Regions from separate parts of the Brevibacillus sp. HB1.2 genome, predicted to be linked through region 1. Evidence: a T-box and tRNA genes for the amino acid it is inferred to sense, from the RefSeq annotation. Region 1 holds a T-box; the other holds one or more tRNA genes.
What was found. A T-box is a leader RNA that pairs with one kind of tRNA and senses whether it is charged. The one in region 1 lies ahead of ileS (isoleucine--tRNA ligase), so its partner is inferred to be a tRNA-Ile.
Positions count from the first base shown of each region.

Region 2: it has a tRNA-Ile gene. The T-box ahead of ileS (isoleucine--tRNA ligase) is inferred to sense a tRNA for this amino acid. The anticodon was not compared.

Region 1 covers NZ_JABMIU010000002.1:367,769-371,981, forward strand. Annotated here, with positions in the region: gene ileS (isoleucine--tRNA ligase) at 1-1,735, opposite strand, end outside; T-box leader at 1,782-2,050, opposite strand; gene HPY28_RS06645 (DivIVA domain-containing protein) at 2,141-2,632, opposite strand; gene HPY28_RS06650 (YlmH family RNA-binding protein) at 2,733-3,506, opposite strand; gene HPY28_RS06655 (YggT family protein) at 3,519-3,782, opposite strand; gene HPY28_RS06660 (cell division protein SepF) at 3,814-4,213, opposite strand, start outside.
Region 2 covers NZ_JABMIU010000002.1:609,473-613,685, forward strand. Annotated here, with positions in the region: gene HPY28_RS07585 (DUF3221 domain-containing protein) at 1-304, shown strand, start outside; gene HPY28_RS30375 (GNAT family N-acetyltransferase) at 669-1,400, opposite strand; tRNA gene HPY28_RS07600 (tRNA-Val) at 1,530-1,605, opposite strand; tRNA gene HPY28_RS07605 (tRNA-Ile) at 1,631-1,707, opposite strand; gene HPY28_RS07610 (phosphatidylglycerophosphatase A family protein) at 2,127-2,720, opposite strand; gene HPY28_RS07615 (alpha/beta hydrolase) at 2,901-3,605, shown strand; gene HPY28_RS07620 (hypothetical protein) at 3,608-3,766, opposite strand; gene HPY28_RS07625 (YjcG family protein) at 3,912-4,213, shown strand, end outside.

The DNA of each region.
Region 1 (4,213 bases):
TGTAAGGAGCTGTGCCATATACGGCAACACCCGTCGAGAGAGAAGAGTTGAACCAGCCACGATACTGGTCAGAGCCTTCCAGATACATGTCAGCTGGCCAAGCAATGCCTCTTTCGCGCAAAACAGCCTGGTGGCTGGAACCGGAGTCGAACCAAACGTCCATAATATCCGTTTCTTTGCGGAATTCCTTGCAATCGCATTTGGTGCAAGAAAGCCCTTCTGGAACCAGCTCATTTGCTTCACGGGAGAACCATACTTTCGATCCTTCTTTGCGGAACAGATCAGCAACATGGGTGATCGTCGTGTCGTTAATGATCGGTTCGTTACACGATTTGCAATAGAAGATTGGAATCGGTACACCCCATACACGCTGACGGGAAATGCACCAGTCGCCACGATCTGCAATCATGTTTGCCAGACGAGTTTCTCCCCAATGAGGAATCCATTTTACATTTTTAATCGCTTCGAGCATTTGCTCACGGAATCCGTCGATAGACGCGAACCATTGCTCTGTCGCCCGATAGATAACCGGTTTTTTCGTACGCCAGTCATGTGGGTAGGAGTGCGTGAAGAAATTGAGCTTCAAGAGTGCTCCGGTTTCTTTCAGCTTCTCTGTAATCACTTTGTTGGCATCTTCGTAGAACAGACCTTCAAAGCCTGGAGCCTCATTGGTCATTTTACCTTCGTGATCCACTGGGCAAAGGACGCCCAAATTGTATTTTTGACCAATGTTAAAGTCATCTTCCCCGTGTCCTGGAGCAGTATGAACGCAACCAGTACCTGCATCCAAGGTTACATGCTCACCCAGGATGAGTGGAGACTTGCGATCGTAGAATGGATGCTGAGTTTCTACGCCTTCCAGTTCTTGACCTTTAAAGGTCGCGAGAATCTCTACGCCTTCCCAGCCAATTTCTTTGCTCGCGGCTTCAATCAGACCGTTGGCTACCAGGAATTTGCGGCCATCTACCTTCACTACGTTGTACTCAAGTTCAGGATGCAGGCTGATCGCAAGGTTTGCTGGCAATGTCCACGGAGTCGTTGTCCAGATAACAACGCCTGTTTCTGTGTCCAGCTTGCCTTTTCCATCTGCTACCTGGAAGCTGACGTAAATAGAAGGAGAGCGCTTATCTTTGTATTCGATTTCTGCGTCAGCCAGAGCCGTCTCAGAAGACGGAGACCAGTACACGCAGCGCAGTCCTTTGTAAATATAACCCTTTTTCGCCATTTCACCGAATACGCGAATTTGGTTGGCTTCATACTCAGGCAGGAGTGTCACATAAGGGTTTTCCCAATCTCCGCGAACACCCAGACGCTTGAATTGGTCGCGTTGCTTGTCGATGTAGGACCACGCATACTCTTCACAGCGCTGGCGGAAATCGTTCACTTCGATGCTACGACGATCCAACCCTTGTGCATTGATGATCGCTTGTTCAATCGGCAAACCATGTGTATCCCAACCTGGGATGTACGGCGCATAAAATCCTGCCATGGATTTGTAGCGAACGATGAAGTCCTTGAGGATTTTGTTCAGTGCGTGACCGATATGGATATCTCCATTCGCATATGGAGGACCATCATGCAAGACAAAAGACGGGCGGTCTTTTGTACGATCTAGCACTTGTTGATAAATATTTTGCTCTTCCCATACCGCTTGCATCTGTGGCTCGCGGCTTGGCAAATTTCCGCGCATAGGGAAATCTGTTTTTGGTAGCGCTAAGGTTTTGCTGTAATCCATGGCCTGATTCACTCCTTAAATAAATAAAAGCTTTCACTCATCCCCAAAAAGGGACGAGAGAAAGCTCCCGTGGTACCACCCTGATTGAACAAACCCGTACGACAAAAAAGCCTGCATCGGATTCGTTCCACTTCACTCATTCGTAACGGGAATGACGCGCTCACTTACTCACCTGTTTAACCATCAAGGTTATCTGGGCTTTCGGATATTGAACTCCCGGGTGATTTTCTGTGAAAGCAACTGGCCGGGTTTTCACCTTTTCCCGACTCTCTAGGCAGTGCTGGCTCACGTACTCTTCCCGTTCATCGTCTATGATTTGTATAAGCCTGTTCAACTACTATAAGTGCTTTATTTCGAAAAAGTTGTCTTTCATTATAATACCATCATTGCTCGAACGTCAATGATTTATTCAACTGTTACAGGCGAATCAACTTGTGGCTGTTCAATGTTATCCCAATCGCCATTCTCCAGCATTTCCAACTGTGCTTCCAAAAGCGTCCGAAAGCGCATACGGTAAACCGAAGCACGTTTTTTTAATTCTTCGATTTCGATTGCGATTTTGCGTGACTTCGCCAATGCTTCATTGACGATTCGGTCTGCATTTTTCTCGGATTCCTTTAAGATGAGCTGCGCTTCCTTGCGGGCATTCGACTTCACGTCTTCCGCTGTCTCCTGCGCGACCAGAATCGACTTGCTCAAATTTTCTTCCAAGCTCTTATAGTAATCTACGCGCTCATTCAGAATAGCTACGCGCTCTTCCTGTTCTTTTTTCTCTTTTATCAAGAGCTCAAAATCTTTGATCACCTGATCGAGAAACTCGTTCACTTCGTCAATGTTATACCCACGAAAGCCTGTGCTGAATTCCTTATTGTGTATATCCAACGGCGTTAATGGCACATGAACCCCCCACTTTTCCCGATAATTCGTCTTCAATCATTTCGACAGGATTAGCTGTGTTTCCTGCCGTATTTTACAATTTTTTGCGCTTTGGTCCATCTTATGTAACCAGTCCGACAATCATGCGAAGTCTTCCGCTGCGTGTTGGACCTGCTACCTCAAGAACTTTGAACCGACCATAACCTGCAAGAGATACCATATCACCCATCTCGAGTTGATAAGATGGGTCTTCGATTACTTTCCAGTTGATTTTTACTTTTCCTGCTCGAATTGGCACCAGTGCTTTTGCGCGAGACATATTGTGTACTTCTCCGATGATCGCGTCAATTCGCGGTGATGGCACGGTGATCGTTTTCTCTACAAACTTGGGTGCTGGTGGTGTAAACGCCTCCCATGCTACCCGCTCAAATTGAACAGATGTCCGATGAATTTGCGTCACCTGCCCACAGACAAAATCAGCGACTTCCTCTGCTACAATCGCGTAGCTGCCAGCTGAATCTGTCAGCATATCTCCGAATTTCTCCCGCTTCATCCCGACGCCCAGCATCGCCCCCATCACATCTCGATGCTCCAGCACATGAAAGCGCTGATCACCTTTGATTGCCAATAAGGTAAGCCGATAATCCTCATGCTCGACTGGGAGGTACTCCGGATGGATGATGATACGTACACGCTCGGCACCCTCGTAGCCTCCATAAGGAGAAACCTTTACATCGCTTACTTGTGAAGATAGACTCTGAAAAATTATCAACTGCCTAGGGTCTACAAAATCAGTAAGGCGCATGGCCTGCTTCCGCTCTACTTGCGTCAGCATTTCCAGCGCCCGTTCAACAAAGGGACGTTCTTCTTTTGAAAAATGGTCAAATATGCTCATCGTTTCACTCGCCTACAGAATTTGTCGCAAAATGGCGTATAGGCCAGATTGGGCAAAGTGCAGTGCCATCAATGCGACAATCGGGGAGATATCGATGAACCCGAGCGGTGGAATAAACCGGCGAAATGGTGCCAAATAAGGCTCAACCAGTCTTTCCAGTAACTGACCGATGCCTGTACCTCTCATTTGAGGAACCCAAGACATCAAAATGTAAGCAATAATCATGTATTGATATACCGTAAAGGCAAAATCTAAAATATCCACGACAACTTTCATTAGCTCACCCTTTTATATTCGTCTTAATTGGCTACTCTTCCAACACACTGGAAATCGTACCCTGAATATCTACATGGTCAGGCGTGCACACGAAGATCGTGTCTCCGACCTTTTGGATATCGCCGTTTAATGCATAGACCGTCCCGCTCAAAAAGTCGATAATTCTCTTGGCTTGGTCTTTTTCCACGCGATGGAGGTTGACCACAACGGGTCTACGATGACGCAGGTTGTCTGCGATATCCTGTGCGTCACTGTAATGACGGGGTTCACAGAGAATCAAACGGATTCCCTCCTTTTCCCGTGCTTGAAACGGTACCACGTTATTAGCTCGACCCGTCGGCTGGCGTTTGTGCGAGGATTCTTGCTCTTCTCTTTCCTCTTCCACCGTTGTTGTCTCTTCGATGTATTCCTCGTTTTCTAACCCCAGAAAC
Region 2 (4,213 bases), 240 kb from region 1:
CGAAGTTGGTCACACAGTATCTACATGGTCAACAACACCATCAGCACAGTCTTATCCCAGTGGCGCAGAACTCAGTAAACTTGTAATTAAAGAAGAAAGTAAAAATCCTATTGATCAAATGGATGAAAAAAGTGCGATTCAACACGCAATCAATTACTTAAAGAACACACATAACGATGGAATCATTATTAAAAGTGCAAGTGGACAGAAAGATCATTGGCTGATAAAAGCAACCGACTATGATCATAAAACAGATACTATTCTAAAAATCAATGCACAAACAGGAGAAGTAAAAGAGATTTAAAATTTGTACCCTGCTGCAACTAAAGAAAGGAGGTGATAATCTCCCATAAAAGTGTCATTTTATTCGTTCAATTCACCTATCAATGGATCAATTAAAGAACGAAATTCGTTAATTGAAATTCCAAAACCATAATGATTTAAAATATCAGTCAGCTCATTGTTATAGATTTCTGACTTGATTAATGCCAAATCACTCAGAAGTATATTTACTACTTCTCGATCTTCCATGTTCGATATAAGTTACTGTATTGTCTAAGTGTAGCGCGAGTTGGCTTTTCTTTGAAATTGCAGTAATACATTGCCACAAAGTGCTCAAATGTGACAACCTCTTTTTTGGCCATCTCTATCACCCTTTTCCAATCAAATTAACATTTCATCCATTCCCAAATGTTGCTGTCTGTCTTTTCTTCTTTCAATCTCCAACTACTCTTCTCATAATACTCATTCATTTTAGAAGTAGTCGGACATATTACCTCAATTGGGCACTCCCCCAAGATCTGAAGCATTTTATCCATTAACCTCTGTCCTCGATGACTTGGACGAATTGCAAACTGATATAGCGAAATAGTTTGATCAGACTTTCTAGGATAAAAGCGCATTGCTCCTACAATTTGGTTATCATCTATTACTACAACGACTTGCCTTCTACGCACAGCAGCAAATGCTCCATCTGGACATAAAAATTCCCTATTAGAAATACCATCGTTATTTTCTTGAATGTTATTCTGAAAGAAAAATACAACATCATTCCCTAACCATGAATCAGCTAATGTTATCTTCATTATTCTAACCTCATCAAATCCCAATTTATGTAGAGAGTAGTTCTTTAATGGCTCTCCTGTAACGCAACATCCGTTCATGGTCATTTTTGTTGGATCTGGGATGCGGGTCAAGTCACAGTTATCTTCTAGGTCTGCCAGTTTAACGAACCTTGCTATCGGGTCAATTTTCGCTCTTTTTACAAATTCCATGTAGGTCTCGCCTTCATTTCTAGTTAGAGCAACGACTGCTCCCACAATCTCAGGAGAAAATCCAGATTCGAGAAGATCTTCCTTAGAGCCTTTTCTAATGTACTCATTCACACCCTCCTTCCTCATGAAGTCCCCATTTTAAAACGAATAGTATTTGCCACCCAAATCGTAGAATATGGGGGTTAGTGACTGTGGCTAATCAAAAGCATAAAATAAAAAACCCTTGATTCCTCAAGGGTTCTAACGTTCATACTATGGTGATCCGGACTGGGTTCGAACCAGCGACCCCCACCCTGTCAAGATGGTGCTCTCCCAACTGAGCTACCGGATCATGGGATATGTGTGTGATCGTTTAATGGTGGGCCCTGTAGGACTCGAACCTACGACCAATCGGTTATGAGCCGACCGCTCTGACCAACTGAGCTAAGGGCCCGAATCGTATCGGACGTCGATCACATTTATTACTATACAGCATCGTAAAATGGATTTCAAGAGGAAATGAATAATTTCTTGTAAAAATTTTCACTCGTACCAAAAGAACACTAAGAAACCCAGTGATATCAGTCTTGCTTTTACCATGTAAAAAGCCTCGTCATCTCGTTTCAGCTATATATGCTTACCCAAGACCCCAACAAAAAAGCCATTCCCCACCGCTGCGACCCACATCCCCCCTACTAAACATGGGGATTACCTACTTGATGGCATCACATCAAACATGACGCCATCAAGCATATGAGCTACACCAGTGAAGAATTGGCTTCTGCCAGTCTAAAGACGATCCAATAAAGGGTACAACAACAAACAAGATAATTAGGTAATGATCGAGACAAACTTCCTCATCGCAACCCTAACCTACCCCGCCTGCTCCGTCCCTTTCCCTTTCTCCTCGACACGCAGCTCGGCTTCCTGTTGCTTCAACGCCTCATTTCGTGTCAATTCCGCCTCCTGCTCATCTCTCATCCGATGGGCCATACGGCTAGACGCATTGGCTGCCACACTCGCCACGAGGTCGTCCAAAAATGTGTGAACACGTCCCTCTCCCGACTTGGTATCCAGCCTTTTAATCACCCCGACCTTGTGCTTATCCAAATGGCCAAAGGTGGTCACCGCGATACTTCCATATCCAAATACGGAGCCTAGCGCCAATGTTTCGTCGCATCCGAACAGTCCTTCATCTGACGCGATGATAGATTGGAGCGGCTCGGACAAGAGGCCCTTCTCTGCTAACGTATCCAACTCAACGCCAACCAGGATGGCGTGCTGCATTTCCCTTTTTTCCAAGACCGCTTTCACGCTCTCGATGCACTGCGCCATCGTGAGATCTGGATGGTAAGGTGATTGCATGAGATAGACGATCTCTGCGATATCATCCATCGTCACTCCGCGTTCTGCCAAACGTGCGAGAGCAGCGTTTCTGACTTCGATGCTGTGTACTTGCTTCTTCATATAAGAGACAACCCCTTCCACAAATCGAGTGAAGTCGTTTCCTACCATAGTATCACACGCTGACCAAATTGCGACAATCTTTCGCCCACAGCCTGACTGACCCTGCACCCAAACTGTTGGGCATGCCCGCTCACTCCTGTATAATAATGAATAGAAGATCCCAATAAGGAGGACACCGCAGTGGCCCTTGAGGAAATCATCTTGGAAAGCCGGCATTTGGGGACGCCGGAAAAGCTGATTGTCTACACACCCCAACGCTACTCGCCACTCTACTCGTATCCAGTCCTTTATGTGCAGGACGGAGAAGATTACTTGGCAATGGGCAGGATGGCTTCTTTGCTAGATCAATTGAATCGGGACAAAGAATTGCCTGATATCATCGCTGTCTTTCTCCCGGTCGAGAAAAGCAAACGGAACGACCGCTATCATCCGGATGGCAAGGAGCATATGGCCTACCGTCGCTTCCTCGCCGATGAAGTCGTGAGCTATGTCGATACGCATTACTCCACACATCCTTTGGGGAACGCACGAACACTTCTTGGCGAATCTTTGGGCGGGGTTGTCTCTCTGTTTACTGCTCTTTACTATCCACATACGTTTGGACAAGTTGCCTGCCAGTCGATTGCCATGGACGCAAAGTTAAATCGTCTGATAGCTGACGCTGACTTTTCCGTGCCGCAAACCATTTATTTGGAGATCGGGACGGAGGAAACGGCAGTAAGCACGGGCCGGGGCACATTGAATCTTCTTGCGGCCAATGAAGAGTTGCGCGAGATTTTGGGTACGAAAAAAGCCACCCTCGTTTATGAAACGTTTGAGGGTGACCATACGTGGAGCCATTGGCAGCGCAATCTACCGCGTATGCTAAAGACGCTTTACGGGTAAACTTACCGTGGCTGTTCTTCTTGTGGACCTTCATCCTTGATAGTCGATACGAGTGCTTCTTCGAATTCTCCTTTTCGTATCGCAGTCAAGATCGTGAAGGTCAGCACAGACAGTAGAAGCAGAACGAGAAAAATGAATGTGATCATCATAGCCGTATACATGCAGTGCGGCACCTCCTTGCACTACACAGTCTTTCCTTTGACACAAGGAATATACAGACCCACGCTTAACATTACACAAATGAAGAATTTTCTGTTAAAATAATATCTTGTAGAGCATGATAGATAGTAAGGAGGAGTGGTTCTGATGATGTACAGTATCGTTATATTCCCATCTAGCAAGGTGCAAGAAGTAGCCAATTCTTACCGGAAACGTTATGACCCGGGCTATGCTTTGGTTCCTCCGTATATCCGTTTGAAGGAAGCCTTTGAGCTGGACGAAGCCAAGCTTCCTGAGCTGGTGAGCCATCTGGAGCAGGTTGCCTCCTCTACCGACAGCTTTTCGGCTCATTTCCATCGGGTATCTTCTTTCCACCCTACCAACAACGTGATCTATTTGGCTGTGCAAAACAAAGAACCATTTAACGAGCTGCATCAAAAGATTGCCAA